DNA from 2 places in the Kluyvera chengduensis genome. Region 2 is predicted to be linked to the other one. Evidence: riboswitches for the same ligand, from Rfam matches in the RefSeq annotation. Region 2 holds a riboswitch; the other holds the start of a gene.
What was found. A riboswitch is a leader RNA that binds a small molecule or an ion and turns the genes downstream of it on or off. The one in region 2 is predicted to bind thiamine pyrophosphate.
Positions count from the first base shown of each region.

Region 1: linked by a shared signal. The riboswitch ahead of thiC (phosphomethylpyrimidine synthase ThiC) and the one ahead of thiM (hydroxyethylthiazole kinase) in region 2 are both predicted to bind thiamine pyrophosphate.

Region 1 covers NZ_JBIQOI010000016.1:8,964-16,816, forward strand. Annotated here, with positions in the region: gene nfi (deoxyribonuclease V) at 1-302, opposite strand, end outside; gene hemE (uroporphyrinogen decarboxylase) at 312-1,376, opposite strand; gene nudC (NAD(+) diphosphatase) at 1,417-2,190, opposite strand; gene rsd (sigma D regulator) at 2,288-2,773, shown strand; TPP riboswitch at 2,946-3,055, shown strand; gene thiC (phosphomethylpyrimidine synthase ThiC) at 3,139-5,037, shown strand; gene thiE (thiamine phosphate synthase) at 5,037-5,672, shown strand; gene ACH1XZ_RS22640 (HesA/MoeB/ThiF family protein) at 5,665-6,423, shown strand; gene thiS (sulfur carrier protein ThiS) at 6,404-6,604, shown strand; gene thiG (thiazole synthase) at 6,606-7,376, shown strand; gene thiH (2-iminoacetate synthase ThiH) at 7,373-7,853, shown strand, end outside.
Region 2 covers NZ_JBIQOI010000001.1:449,089-456,941, reverse strand. Annotated here, with positions in the region: gene ACH1XZ_RS02045 (ABC transporter substrate-binding protein) at 1-1,573, opposite strand, end outside; gene ACH1XZ_RS02040 (mandelate racemase family protein) at 1,641-2,795, opposite strand; gene fbaB (class I fructose-bisphosphate aldolase) at 3,065-4,117, opposite strand; gene thiD (bifunctional hydroxymethylpyrimidine kinase/phosphomethylpyrimidine kinase) at 4,263-5,063, opposite strand; gene thiM (hydroxyethylthiazole kinase) at 5,060-5,845, opposite strand; TPP riboswitch at 5,880-5,976, opposite strand; gene ACH1XZ_RS02020 (PAAR domain-containing protein) at 6,300-7,709, shown strand; gene ACH1XZ_RS02015 (hypothetical protein) at 7,690-7,853, shown strand, end outside.

The DNA.
Region 1 (7,853 bases), on a different contig from region 2:
AACAGTAAATCCGGCTTTTGCGAAAGCTGCTGCCATGCCGCCATTAATGCCGGGGTTTCGCGAAAAGAGAGAAAACCGGGGATATAGGGCATGGTGGTGGCGATACGCGCCACCTGATACTCCACGAGCTCAAGCGACGGGTACTTCAGCAGTACCATCGCGGCGCGCGTCACTTCGCCGCCCTGCTCAAAGCCGACGTCGGCACCGCCGATCAGATCAGGGGGATCGCTGTTAAAACGATCGTCCCGGATCACCGATGAGGCCAGCTCAAGTTGCTGCGCGCGCAGCGACGCGAGATCCACGTGATTCCCTTAGCGGTGATACTGCGCCGACAGACGGTGCACTGCTTCAACGAAGACGCCCGCGTGTTCTGGCGGCACGTCCTGATGAATACCGTGGCCAAGGTTGAAGACGTGGCCTTCGCCCTGACCAAAACCGGCCAGAATCGTCGCCACTTCTTCTTCAATGCGCGCCGCAGGCGCGTAGAGCATGGACGGGTCCATATTGCCCTGTAGGGCAACTTTATGCCCCACACGGCGGCGCGCATCGGCGATATCGGTAGTCCAGTCGAGCCCCAGCGCATCGCAGCCGGTTTCCGCCATCGCTTCCAGCCACTGACCGCCGCCTTTGGTGAACAGCGTCACCGGCACGCGGCGGCCGTCGTTTTCACGCAGCAGGCCGTCGACGATTTTGTGCATGTAGTACAGCGAGAACTGCTGATAGTCGCGTCCGGTGAGCACGCCGCCCCAGGTGTCGAAAATCATCACCGACTGCGCGCCAGCTTTAATCTGCGCGTTGAGATACAGCGTGACGCTCTGCGCCAGCTTGTCGAGCAGCAGATGCAGCGCTTTAGGGTCGGCGTACATCATCTTTTTAATCACGGTGAAGGCTTTGCTGCTGCCGCCTTCCACCATATAGGTCGCCAGCGTCCACGGGCTGCCGGAGAAACCAATCAGCGGCACTTCGCCCTTCAGCTCACGGCGAATGGTGCGCACCGCGTTCATCACGTAGCCCAGCTCACCTTCCGGGTCCGGAATCGGCAGCTTTTCAACATCCGCTTTACTGGTAATTGGCGAGGTAAAGCGCGGGCCTTCCCCGGCTTCGAAGTACAACCCCAGCCCCATCGCATCCGGAATGGTCAGGATATCCGAGAAGAGGATCGCCGCATCAAGCGGATAGCGACGCAGCGGCTGCAGCGTCACTTCGCAGGCCAGCTCGGCGTTTTTGCACAGCGACATAAAATCACCGGCCTGGGCGCGGGTTGCCTTGTACTCCGGCAAATAGCGGCCTGCCTGGCGCATCATCCATACCGGGGTCACGTCTACGGGCTGGCGCAGCAGCGCACGCAGATAACGATCGTTCTTCAGTTCGCTCATGTTTACATTCCTTTAGCGTTGATGCGCCTATTGTAACATGTCAGTCGTAATCAGCCCGACACATTGCCACGGTATCTTCGATCAGACGACGTGCCACGGTGCCCGGCGGCGGCAGAAGCGGGAGATCGTCATAGCGATACCAGTTGGCGTTAAGCAGCTCTTTGGGATCGATAACGATGTCGCCGCTGTCGTACTCCGCCATAAAGGCGGTCATCAGCGACTGCGGGAACGGCCACGGCTGGGAGGTGATGTAGCGCAGGTTCTTCACCTTAATGCCGCTCTCCTCCATCACTTCACGCGCTACCGCCTGCTCTAAGGTTTCGCCCACTTCGACAAAACCGGCCAGCACGGTATGCACGCCGTTGCGATGGCGAACGTGTTGGGCAAGAAGAATCGAGTCGTCACGGCGAATGGCCACGATAATGCACGGTGCAATCTGCGGGTAATAGCGTTCGCGGCAGTGGCTGCACAACATGGCCCATTCGGTTTTGCTTGGGTGCATGGTGTGGCCGCAGTAGCCGCAGAATTTGTGCGAACGGTAAAACTCCGCCAGCTGCACGCCGCGCCCAGCAAGCTGGAATAGGCCAACGTCCTGGTCAAGAACCTGGCGCACGGTGCCCATATCATGACGCTTCTGTTGCTGAACCAACCACACCGGATCGCCTTCCCACTCGCCAATCTGGAGTGCGTGCTGACCCACAAGATCGAAATTTACCGCTTCGCCATATGGTAATTCCCCACCGGGCAACCATAATTTTTGTTCGTGGCTGACTATCCACCAACCGCGATCCCATTTTTCAATTATACGATCCATATCTCTTGCGCTACCTTTGCTTCACAGGCATGTTGTTAACATTATTATTACATAATGACGTGAGCAGATTTTAATCTTATCGATGCGGGGTCAACCTATGTTAAACCAGTTAGAAAGTCTAAAAGAGCGAATTCATGGACACCACAAACTGGTCGACCGTTGGCTGAATATTCGTAAGCACCTGCTCGTAGCTTACTACAATCTGGTTGGCCTTAAGCCTGGCAAAGAATCGTTCATGCGTCTTAATGAGAAAGCGCTTGATGACTTTTGTCAGCGCCTGGTCGACTATTTGTCTGCCGGTCATTTCAGTATTTATGAACGCATTATCCATAAAATGGAAGGCAACAGTCCGCTTTTAAACGCCAGTAAAATCTGGCCGTTGCTGGACGCCAATACCCAACAAATTATGGACTACTACGACTCTACGCTGGAGAACGCTATCGACCAGGATAACGTGTATGAATTCCAGCAGGCGCTGTCCGATATCGGTGAAGCGCTGGAGGCTCGTTTTCTGTTAGAAGACCAGCTCATCATGCTGACCTTCGAGGCGCTCGGCCCGGATGAAATAAAACGCCCGGCTTGAGATTTGCCGCATTAACGAGTAGTTTACATTCATTACCTCTACCCTAAATACTTCGAGTTGCAGGAAGGCGGCAAGGGAGTGCATCCCCAAGAGCGTACATAAGTACGTGACTGGGGTGCGCGAGCGCAGCCAACGCATCTGCAGCTTGAAGTATGACGGGTACATCTGAGGTTACTTCTTGTCGGAGTGCCCAGTGCGCAAGCACGGGCTGAGACCGTTAATTCGGGATCCGCGGAACCTGATCAGGTTAAGACCTGCGAAGGGAACAAGAGTCAATCTATAGTCGCATCGCCCAAGGGCGATCTTCTCTCTTGCTTCATCCGTCGTCTGACAAGCCATGTCCTTACTTTTATTTGGAATGAGCTATGTCTGTCACTACTAAACCCTCTCGCCGCGAACAGCGCGCCCAGGCCCAACACTTTATTGATACCCTGGAAGGCACCGCGTTCCCGAATTCCCAACGTATCTACATCACCGGTTCGCAGCCGGATATCCGCATTCCGATGCGCGAAATTCAGCTGAGCCCCACGCTGATTGGCGGCAATAAAGAGAACCCACAGTTTGAAGCGAACGAAGCGGTGCCGGTGTATGACACCTCCGGCCCCTACGGTGACCCGGACGTGGCGATTAACGTTCAGCAGGGTCTAGCCAAGCTGCGCCAGCCGTGGATTGCCGCCCGTGGCGACAGCGAAGAGCTGGACGACCGCAGCTCCGCCTACACCAAAGAGCGCCTGGCCGATGATGGGCTGGACGAGCTGCGTTTTAACGGGCTGCTGACGCCGAAGCGCGCCAAAGCGGGTAAATGCGTCACCCAACTGCACTACGCGCGCCAGGGGATCGTTACTCCGGAAATGGAGTTCATCGCCATTCGCGAGAACATGGGCCGCGAGCGTATTCGCAGCGAAGTGTTACGCCACCAGCATCCAGGCATGGCCTTCGGCGCACGTCTGCCGGAGAACATCACGCCGGAGTTCGTACGTGATGAAGTCGCCGCCGGGCGCGCCATCATTCCAGCCAACATTAACCACCCAGAGTCCGAGCCAATGATCATCGGCCGCAACTTCCTCGTGAAGGTGAACGCCAACATCGGTAACTCAGCGGTGACCTCTTCCATCGAAGAGGAAGTGGAAAAACTGGTGTGGTCCACCCGCTGGGGTGCGGATACCGTGATGGACCTGTCGACCGGCCGCTATATCCACGAAACCCGCGAGTGGATCTTGCGTAACAGCCCGGTTCCGATCGGCACCGTCCCGATCTACCAGGCGCTGGAGAAGGTCAACGGGATCGCCGAAGATCTGACCTGGGAAGCGTTCCGCGATACGCTGCTGGAACAGGCTGAACAGGGCGTCGACTACTTCACCATCCACGCAGGCGTGCTGCTGCGCTACGTGCCGATGACCGCGAAACGCCTGACCGGCATCGTCTCTCGCGGCGGGTCCATCATGGCGAAATGGTGCCTTTCCCATCATCAGGAAAACTTCCTCTACCAACATTTCCGCGAAATCTGTGAAATCTGCGCCGCCTACGACGTATCGCTGTCGCTGGGCGACGGTCTGCGTCCTGGCTCCATTCAGGATGCCAACGACGAAGCGCAGTTCTCCGAGCTGCACACGCTGGGCGAGCTGACCAAAATCGCCTGGGAGTATGACGTACAGGTGATGATTGAAGGCCCGGGCCACGTGCCGATGCAGATGATTCAGCGCAACATGACCGAAGAGCTGGAGCACTGCCACGAAGCGCCGTTCTATACCCTGGGGCCGTTGACTACCGACATCGCGCCGGGCTATGACCATTTCACCTCCGGCATTGGCGCGGCAATGATTGGCTGGTTTGGCTGTGCCATGCTCTGCTACGTCACGCCGAAAGAGCACCTTGGTCTGCCGAACAAAGAAGACGTGAAACAGGGGCTGATTACCTACAAGATTGCCGCACACGCCGCTGACCTGGCAAAAGGTCACCCGGGCGCGCAGATCCGCGATAACGCCATGTCGAAAGCGCGCTTTGAATTCCGCTGGGAAGATCAGTTCAACCTCGCGCTCGACCCGTTCACCGCACGCGCCTACCACGATGAAACCCTGCCGCAGGAGTCCGGCAAAGTCGCCCACTTCTGCTCGATGTGCGGGCCGAAATTCTGCTCAATGAAAATCAGCCAGGAAGTGCGCGACTACGCCGCTGCCCAGACCATTGAAGTGGGCATGGCGGATATGTCGGAGAACTTCCGCGCCAAAGGCGGTGAAATCTACCTGAAACGCGAGGAGGCATGATGTACCAGCCCGATTTTCCAACGGTACCGTTCCGCCTTGGGCTCTATCCGGTGGTGGACAGCGTGCAGTGGATTGAGCGCCTGCTGGAGGCTGGCGTGCGCACTATCCAACTGCGAATCAAAGATCAACGTGATGATGAGGTCGAGGCGGACGTGATGGCCGCCATCGTGCTGGGGCGACGCTATGACGCCCGGCTGTTTATCAACGACTACTGGCGATTGGCAATCAAGCATCGCGCTTACGGGGTGCATCTGGGTCAGGAAGACCTGGAAACCACCGACCTGAAAGCCATTCAGGCCGCAGGCCTCCGCCTTGGCGTGTCGACCCACGATGATATGGAGATTGACGTGGCACTCGCCGCTCGCCCCTCGTATATCGCGCTGGGCCACGTCTTCCCAACCCAAACCAAGCAGATGCCTTCCGCGCCGCAGGGGTTGGCGCAGTTGGCAGGCCATATTGCACGCCTGGCCGATTATCCCACCGTCGCCATCGGCGGCATCAGCCTTGCGCGTGCTCGTGACGTGCTGGCGACCGGCGTGGGCAGCATTGCCGTGGTTAGTGCCATAACCCAGGCGGCGGACTGGCGCGAAGCCACGGCGCAGCTGCTGGCAATCGCGGGAGTCGGCGATGAATGACCGCGACTTTATGCGCTATAGCCGGCAGATTTTGCTCGGCGACATTGCGATTGAAGGCCAGCAAAAGCTGCTCGGTAGCCATGTGCTGATTGTCGGATTAGGCGGCCTGGGCTCCCCCGCTGCGCTGTATCTGGCCGGTGCGGGTGTCGGCACGCTGACGCTGGCGGACGACGATGAGGTGCATCTGAGTAACCTGCAACGGCAAATCCTGTTCACCACCGACGATATTGCCCGCTCAAAATCGCTGGTCACTCAGCAGCGGCTGGCGCGGCTTAATCCAGATATCGACCTGGTGGCGCTACAGCAGCGGCTGACCGGCGACGCGCTGCGTCACGCAGTATCACGCGCCGACGTGGTGCTCGACTGTACCGACAACATGGCGACACGCCAGGCGATCAACGCCGCCTGCGTGGCACTCAATACGCCGCTCGTCACCGCCAGCGCCGTCGGCTTTGGCGGCCAAATCATGGTGTTGACGCCGCCGTGGGAGCAGGGCTGCTACCGCTGCCTGTGGCCGGACGATGCGGAGCCGGAACGCAACTGCCGCACCGCGGGCATCGTTGGCCCGGTGGTCGGCGTGATGGGCACGCTACAGGCGCTTGAGGCCATCAAGCTACTGAGCGGTATCGACACGCCGAGCGGCGAACTGCGTCTGTTCGACGGCAAAACCAGCCAGTGGCGCAGCCTCGCACTGCGTCGCGCCCAGGGCTGCCCGGTATGCGGAGGGCGACATGCAGATTCAGTTCAATGATGAAGCGATACAGTGCGCCGAGGGACAGACCGTCAGCGAGCTGCTCATCCAGCTTAATCAGCTTAAACCGGGCACCGCGCTAGCGCTGAACCAACAGGTTCTGCCCCGCGAGCAGTGGCAGCAGCACATCGTGCAGGAAGGCGACCAGATCCTGCTCTTTCAGGTTATTGCAGGGGGTTGATATGTTACGTATTGCGGACAAAACGTTTGATTCACATCTGTTCACCGGCACCGGCAAATTTGCTTCGTCTTCGCTGATGGTCGAGGCCATTCGTGCCTCCGGTAGCCAACTGGTGACGCTGGCGATGAAGCGGGTCGATTTACGTCAGCACAACGACGCCATTCTGGCCCCGCTGGTTGACGCGGGCGTAACGCTGCTGCCCAACACCTCGGGAGCCAAAACGGCCGAAGAAGCCATCTTCGCCGCCCAACTGGCGCGTGAGGCGCTGGGGACAAACTGGCTGAAGCTCGAAATTCACCCCGATGCCCGCTGGCTGCTGCCGGACCCGATTGAAACGCTGAAAGCCGCCGACGCGCTGGTGAAGCAGGGCTTTGTGGTGCTGCCGTACTGCGGCGCGGACCCGGTGCTGTGCAAGCGGCTGGAAGAAGTGGGCTGTGCGGCGGTGATGCCACTCGGTGCGCCTATCGGCTCTAATCAGGGGTTGGAAACCAAAGCCATGCTGGAGATTATCATCCAGCAGGCCACCGTGCCGGTGGTGGTCGATGCCGGGATCGGCGTCCCTAGCCATGCGGCGCAGGCGCTGGAGATGGGTGCCGACGCGGTGCTGGTCAACACGGCCATTGCCGTGGCGGACGATCCGGTGACCATGGCTACCGCCTTCCGCCTGGCGGTTGAAGCCGGGTTGCTGGCACGTCAGGCGGTGCCGGGAAACCGTAGCACGCAGGCGAGCGCCACCAGCCCATTAACCGGCTTTCTGGAGGCGCTGGCATGAAAACGTTCAGCGACCGCTGGCGACAGCTGGAATGGGACGACATCCGTTTACGTATCAACGGCAAAACGGCCGCCGACGTGGAACGGGCGCTCGGCGCTTCACAGCTTAGCCGCGACGATTTGATGGCCCTGCTCTCCCCCGCTGCCGCCGACTATCTGGAACCCATGGCGCAGCGGGCGCAAAAGCTCACCCGCCAACGCTTTGGCAATACCGTCAGCTTCTACGTGCCGCTTTATCTCTCGAACCTCTGCGCCAACGATTGTACCTACTGCGGCTTCTCCATGAGCAACCGCATTAAGCGCAAGACGCTGGATGAAGCGGAGATTGCCCGCGAGTGCGCGGCGATACGCGAGATGGGCTTTGAGCATCTGCTGCTGGTCACCGGCGAACATCAGGGGAAGGTCGGCATGGATTACTTCCGCCGACATCTACCGGATATTCGCCAGCAGTTTGCCTCGCTGCACATGGAAGTGCAGC
Region 2 (7,853 bases):
TGGCCGACGGGTGCGGCTTGTACTCTTTGACTTCGTTACGCACCACCACCGAGTCGACCATCTGCGACACCGGGATCATCGCCGGGATCAGCGCATCAAAGCGGGTCTGAATGGCCTGGTAATCGGCAATCTGTTTTTGCGGATTACGCTCGAGCAGCGCGCCGTCAATCATCTCGTTAAGCTGCTTGTCATAGAACCCGGTGCGCCAGCCCTGGAAGTTGGTCAGACGCGCTTCGTCACTGTTGTCCGGGTTATAGACCAGCGCGCGCAGGCTGGAGTGCGGGTGTGGTTCCATGCCGCTACCACCGCGCCCGACCAACATGTCGAACTTACGTTCACGCATGGCACCGTAAATCTGGTTGCCGGTGCCGGTGATAATTTTGGCGTTAATGCCCGCCTGCATCAGCGTGGACTGCACGGCAATGGCAATATTGAGGAACGGCTGGTCGGCGAGCACGCGCAGCGTGGTGTCAAAGCCGTCAGGATACCCGGCCTCCGCCAGCAGCTTTTTCGCCCGCGCGAGGTCAAAGGTGTAGCCAGGGTCCGGCAGCGTTGACGGCATTCCGGCTTTGATCGGACGCTGGTGAAGCACGCCGTAGCCCGGCATCAGCGCTTTATTGATGCCCTGATAATCAATCAGGTAGCGCACCGCTTCACGGACTTTCGGGTTAGCGAAATGCGGCTCTTTCATGCTCATCGATACGTAGTACATGGTGCCGCGCTGAACTGCATCGACGGTGAGCTGCGGGTCTTTACGCAGGGCGTTTATATCCGACACCGCCATGTTGCTGGCAATATCGAGGTCGCCTTTTTCAATCATCAGGCGCAGGGTCTGCGACTCCTGGAAGTGACGCAGCACCACGCGGTTCATCTTCGCTTCGCCGCGCCAGTAGTCCGGGTTGCGCTTCATGCGCAGCACGTCTTTCGCCTGCCAGGTTTCCAGCATAAACGGCCCGGAACCGGCTTCATGGGTAGTCAGCCACTTATTGCCCCAGTCGCTATTCTGTTCATGGCTTTGTACGGTTTTACTGTCGAGTACGCCGAGGTTACCCAGCGCGCCCAGCGAGTAAATGACCAGCTGCGGGTCGTTATCTTTGGGCAGGACAATCTGCACCGTATAGTCGTCCAGCGCCGTGACCTGCTTGTCGACGTTCTTTTTGCTGAAACCATAGGACTTCCACACCGACGCCTGCGCCAGGTTAAGGTGCAGAATGCGGCGCATCGACCACACCACATCAGCGGCGGTTAGCGGATTACCGGAGTGAAACTTGACGTTATTTTGCAGATGGAAGGTCAGCGTTTTGCCGTCCGGGCTGATATCCCAGGATTTGGCGAGCGCCGGTTTAACGTTGGTGAGCTGTTCAGGGTCAAGCTCTACCAGCGAGTCGTAGAGATTTACCACAATCCCCACCACTTCGTTACCGGTCATTGCTGCCGGGTCGAGGGTGAGAAGGTTATTCATATTCATGCCGATAATGAGCTGATCCGGCGGCGTTTTTGCCAACGCCGCCCCGCTCCCCATCGTCATGGTAAGCGCGAGCAAGCACGCTCCCAGCAAGGAGGATTTTTTCATCTATCTATCGCCTGTAGGGTACGACAGGCGACGAATCCGTCCGTGCCTGTCTTTTATTTGTTATGTGTCAGTCGTGGCTGACGGTGTTGGCTTCGATAAAGGCAAAATTGATGTCTTCGCCCAATCCAGGACGTTGAGACAGGTGAACATAACCATCGGCGTCCATTGGGTCGACGATGCTGTTCAGGTAAGCCGCTGGCTGGTCGTAGTCGAGGAACGGATGCAGCAGGCCACGCTCGTACCAGCGACAGTTGCGAATAGCGCCAATCACCGCCAGGCTCGCCGCGCCGTTACCGTGCACTTCGCAGTCCATGCCGAACGACTCTGCCAGCGCGGCCACCTTCATGGTTGGCGTAATGCCGCCCACACCGTTGGCCCCTGCGCGCAGGATGTCGCACGCGCCCGCTTTCACCCAGTCAGCACGGCTGTGGTGCTTACCACCGAAGCTTTCCGGCCCGATAATCGGAATCGAGAGGTTTTCAGCAAGCCAGGCGTAGGAGGACATGCTGTCTTCTTCCATTGGCTCTTCAAACCAGGCGAAGTTGAGTTTTTCCAGCTCTTTACCAATCCACAGCGCTTCGGTGCGGCTGTACCAGTGGTAGCCGTCGATCATCAGGTCGATATCCGGGCCGACCGCCTCGCGCACCGCGGCGCAGGCTTTGATATCCATTTTTGGGTTTGGCGCGAACGACACCGGCGGCATCCAGGTGTGCAGCTTGATAGCTTTGTAGCCGCGCGCCACCAGCGTTTCAGCAAAGGCCGCGTACTCTTCCGGCGTGGACAGGCCGCCTTCGAGATCGTCGCCGCACATGGTGCTGCCGTAGGCCGGTACTTTGTCGCGGTAGCCGCCCAGCAGCTTGTAAACCGGCATATTGAGCTTACGCCCAATGAGATCCCACAATGCCTGCTCAACGAAGGAGAGCGCACGCTCGGTCAGTTGATGCGCACTGCCACGCTGCCAATGCACCAGATCCTGCCAGATACGCTCGCGGTCGAACGGGTCCTGCCCTACCAGCACCTTGCGAAAGAAGGTATTCACCACAAACGGACGCACGATTTCCGGCGGCGCAAAGGAGTAACCCTTGCTACCGTCGTCGGCGGTAATGGTCAGCATCGCCATCTTGGCCATGCTTTCTGGCCCCGGGTGAGAGTGTCCGGCGCTGTCGGAGACGCGGCGCGTAGGGTGCTGGAAAACGGTGACATTTACAGATTCAATTTTCATTAAGTGTCCTTTATACAACATGCTACATGGCGACTAATTCACCACGGGTCTGTGTAAAACACGGTTCCGGTAATACGGTTTTAGGGAATTGAAAAGGCGTTTCATCACTAATCTAAGCACAAAATAACGTCTCTTCCACGGACAATCTCCGCTAACACCGGGCTGTTTTTTGGGCATGCGCACGAGAGTGCGTGACGTTTTTCACAAAAGGATGGGGAAATGTGAGGGGGATCGTCATCCTCTCCCGGACAGGAGAGGATGAACAAAAATCAGGCGAAGGTGATTTTGTTGTCGAGATAGACATCCTGAACGGCGTTGATTAATTCCACCCCGTCAGCCATCGATTTTTTGAAGGCTTTACGGCCAAGAATCAGCCCCATACCGCCCGCGCGTTTGTTGATAACCGCCGTACGTACCGCATCGGAAAGGTCAGTATCACCGCCCGCGGCACCGCCGGAGTTAATCAGCCCGGCACGGCCCATATAGCAGTTCGCCAGTTGGTAGCGCACCAGATCGATAGGATTATCGGTGGTCAGTTTGGTGTACACGCGCTCGTCGGTGTAGCCGAAGTTCACCGCTTTATAGCCGCCGTTATTCTCGGCCATTTTCTGCTTCACGATATCCGCGCCGATCGTGGCGGCCAGATGGTTGGCCTGCCCGGTCAGGTCAGCAGATACGTGGTAATCCACGCCGTCTTTTTTAAACGCCGGGTTACGCAAATAGGCCCACAGTACGGTGACCAGCCCCAGTTCGTGCGCGCGCTCAAAAGCGGCAGAGATTTCTTCAATCTGGCGGCGCGACTCTTCCGAGCCAAAATAGATGGTCGCCCCAACCGCCACCGCCCCCAGATTGAACGCCTGCTCGACGCTGGCGTACAGCGTCTGGTCAAAGGTGTTCGGGTAGCTCAGGGTTTCGTTGTGGTTAAGCTTGACGAGGAACGGAATACGGTGCGCGTAGCGGCGAGATACCGAAGCCAGTACGCCATAGGTGGAGGCCACGCAGTTACAGCCTGCTTCAATCGCCAATTCAACGATATTTTTCGGATCAAAATAGAGCGGGTTAGCGGCAAACGAGGCCCCGGCAGAGTGCTCAACGCCCTGGTCCACTGGCAGAATCGACAGGTAGCCTGTCCCGGCTAAGCGTCCGGTATTGTAGAGGGTCTGCATGTTTCGCAGCACCGCAGGCGGACGGTTGTTATCCGTCATCACCCGGTCAACGTAGTCGTGGCCAGGCAGATAGAGCTGGTCGGCTGGAATGGTCATACAACGATGCTGTAAAAGGCTGTCGGCGTCTTTGCCAAGCAACTGCGCAATATCAGTCATAGCTATGCTCCCGTAAGCGCCGACATCATGTCGGCTGGATATCCTGCTCAACACTTTTGAGCAGGGTAAGCCTGGTACCGGGAGCGTGGAATGTCCAACTTTTGGCAGATTTTAAGCACAACCTGCTGGCACGTCAGCCGGACAGTTACCACCATTCGTGGAAATGGTGCACCGGCCCAATACCTTCACCTACCTGTAAGGTATCGGCCTGGGCCAGCGCCTGCGACAGCCAGGCTTTTGCCACCGGCACCGTCTCCTGCCAGCTGGCATGGCGTGGCCGTAATGCGGCTAACGCAGCCGACAGCGTACACCCCGTGCCGTGGGTGTTTTTGGTCACGACGCGCGGCGCGGTGAAGCGCATTTCCCCTTCGGCGCTAAACAGCCAGTCCGGGCTTTCAGCGTCGTCCAGATGACCGCCCTTCATCAGCACCGCTTCACAGCCGAGCGCCCGCAGCGCTCGGCCCTGCTCCAGCATTTCGCGCTCGTTGCGGGCATGCGGCGCGTCAAGCAGCGCTGCCGCTTCCGGCAGGTTTGGCGTAATCAGGGAAACCTGCGGCAACAGGCGCTGACGCAGCGTCTCGACCGCCGACACCGACAGTAGCGGATCGCCACTTTTCGCCAGCATCACGGTATCCAGCACCACGTTCTGAATGCGGTAGCGTTGCAGACGTTCCGCGACCGCTTCCACAATGTCCGTCTCCGCTAGCATGCCGATTTTGGTGGTGTCGATGCGTACGTCGCTGAACACAGAATCAAGCTGTGCGGCCACGAAATCGGGCTCAATACGGTAAACCGACTGCACGCCGCGGGTATTTTGCGCCACCAGTGCGGTAATCACCGAGCAGCCATAAGCGCCGAGCGCCGAGAAGGTTTTCAGGTCGGCCTGAATGCCCGCGCCGCCGCTTGGGTCGGTGCCAGCAATGGTCAGTGCGTTGATGCGTTTCATGCCAACACCTCCCCGTGCATTGCATACAACGCATCGAGAAATGCGGGAACAAAACTGCCCGGCCCTCGCCCCTGCGCCGCGCGCTGCCCCGCCAGTTTCATCACGGCGCACGCGCCGGCCACGTTCAGCAATCGGTCACCCGGTAAGGCGCAGCTTGCCGCCACCACCGCCGACAGCGCACAGCCGGTTCCCACCACGCGGGTCATCAACGGAGAACCGCCGTTTACCGCCAGCGTACGTTTGCCGTCGGTGATGTAATCCACCTCACCGGTTACCGCAACAATCGCGCCGCTTTCTTGAGCCAGTTTCTGTGCCGCCGGTAGCGCCTTCGCGGCGGTATCGGTGGTATCAACGCCGCGCCCGCCCTGGCTCTCGCCCGCCAGCGCCCTGATTTCTGAGGCATTACCACGAATCGCTGCCGGAGCCATCTGCGCCAGTTCACGACAGAAATCACTGCGCAGCGTCAACGCCCCCACCGCCACCGGATCGAGCGCCCACGGTGTTCCGGCACGGTTCGCACTTTCCACCGCCGCCCGCATGGCCTGAGCACGTGGTTGCGTTAAGGTACCGACGTTAATCAACAGCGCGCTGGCAATGGATGAAAATTGAGCGGCTTCATCCGCGTCAATCACCATCGCTGGTGATGCGCCAAGCGCAAGCAGGACGTTTGCGGTAAAGGTCTGCACGACGTCATTGGTCATACAGTGAACCAGGGGGGAATGTTGATGCAGAAGGTGTGCGGTGTGCGCGCAATGCGCGGGACTTAGCAGGTCGGCTTGCATGGTTTGCTCCTGCCAAAACGCGAAGAAGCAATGACCTGGCGGCCTCTGACTTCCCTACGCTGGCATTATCCAGATCAGGTGGTACGGGTTTTTCTCAGCCCATCAGCGATGGGGCACCCCGAGTCATGAAGATAGAATCTCTATACTTTTTGCCAGATTAGGGGAAGTTGCTCGCGGTTGCAAGCCCGGCCTCCCGGGTATAGCTTCTTCATCTTAAAACACGCCTGACTCCTTTTTGCTCCCCCCCAGAAACAAAAATAGAGAGATTTATCTCTGCACTGAAGTGCATCAGTAAGAGAGAAGCACCTTTGATAAAGGTAACGTCGAGGAGGAGTAATCGCCTTTACTGGTTGTTACGAAACAGAGTGTTACTTAGGCCTAATACTTATTGTGCATCCGATTATTGGTTGTAAAATAGCCACTCAAATTATTTCCACAACAAGTAAATGGACTTATGCTTGTAAAACTAAAAGTTATTACCGTCGGTGATAAAACAACCACAGGTGGAACCGTAGAAAATGGCGCATTGACCGTATTTTGCCAAAGCCGACTCGTTGCCCTTATTGGCTCTGAATCCTTTTGCCCTCAATGTAAAACTCTCGGCGTAATACGGAAAACCAACCGCTTCAACGTTTTCGCTGAAAATAAACAAGTTTGCCTTGAAAATGATGTTGTTGAATGCGGTTGCCCAATTGGCACTAACCGCCTCATTGCTTCTCCTGATGCTTTTGAGTTTATTGGTTATGATGATAGCGCTGTGGGGGTCACGGTTTCCCATGAAGAAGTCTCCGACTTTCTCCGTGAAGGGGGAAATACGCTGTTCAGCACGGGAGAACAAGAACCCGAACAACACGCACAAGCAGCTAAAAAGAAACGCACTGGTGTTGATGCTGGTTTCTGCATAGTTCCTGAACAATCGACAACCGAACTATTCGAAAACATCCTGTTTGCTGGCGGTCAGCCAGAAGGGACACGCGAACTTTACCGCTCATTGAATGATGCAGGTAAAGAATACAAGGCCGGTTCTATTCTGCTTTTGGTCGATCCTGATAAGCAGGAGGACGAACAGATTGCACACATGCAGCAAGCTAAAGCGCGAATCGATGCAGCATTGGCCCCATTGACGCATGAGGAAGCTAATTTACTCCACAAACACTACGCTACCATAGCAAATTTCACCAGCTACGCTGATACTGGAATTGGCCTTTCTGCTGATCCTGTTGGAAAATACTTTGAGAGTATCGAAAAAATACTCCGCGAGATTCAAGAAACGTATAAGAATACCTATATAACAAGAGGCTCGTTGATTGGCGAACAATTCTATGTCAAACGTAGCCATTTATTTAAAGAACTTGAATCCATACTCAAAGTCAGTTTCCTTAATAAGGCTATGAAATTCGGAGAGTATACCAAAATAAGAAATGCACTCGGACTTTCCAGCAGTTCTATTACCCACAAATGGAATGAAACGGGGATCGGTGACATTGAAGGCTATGCTACTCACATTGAACGGGCAGCTAAATACGTAAAAGCAATGCGTTATACTGGTTATTTAGGCATTGGTTTTAGCGGGCTCCATTCTCTTAACGAAATTCATGAGGCGTGTTCTGTTGGCCGCGAAGCTGAATGTACTAAGAAAAAGTATACTGAGATTGGTAGCTTTGCTTTGGGTACAGGTGGCGGTGTTCTCGCTAGCGGCGGGGCTATAACATTATGCGTCGCAATCGGCGTTGGTACTGCTGGTGTTGGCGGGCTTGTTTGTACCGTTATTGCAGGTATTGGTTTAGGGTACGCAGGTAGCACAGTGGGAAGTGCTATTGGGGAATTAGGTGGAGAAAAGTTGTATGACGTTTTCGGCAATTAATTTTCTGACGATCCATCGATTTGAAATCGCTGGATTTTTTTTGATTCTCGGAATCATTAATTATATTTTTTATGTGATTTTTGACAAATTAGCCAAGAGAAAATTCATAACTCTATGCTCGCTGTTTGTTGAAAAGTTTGGAGT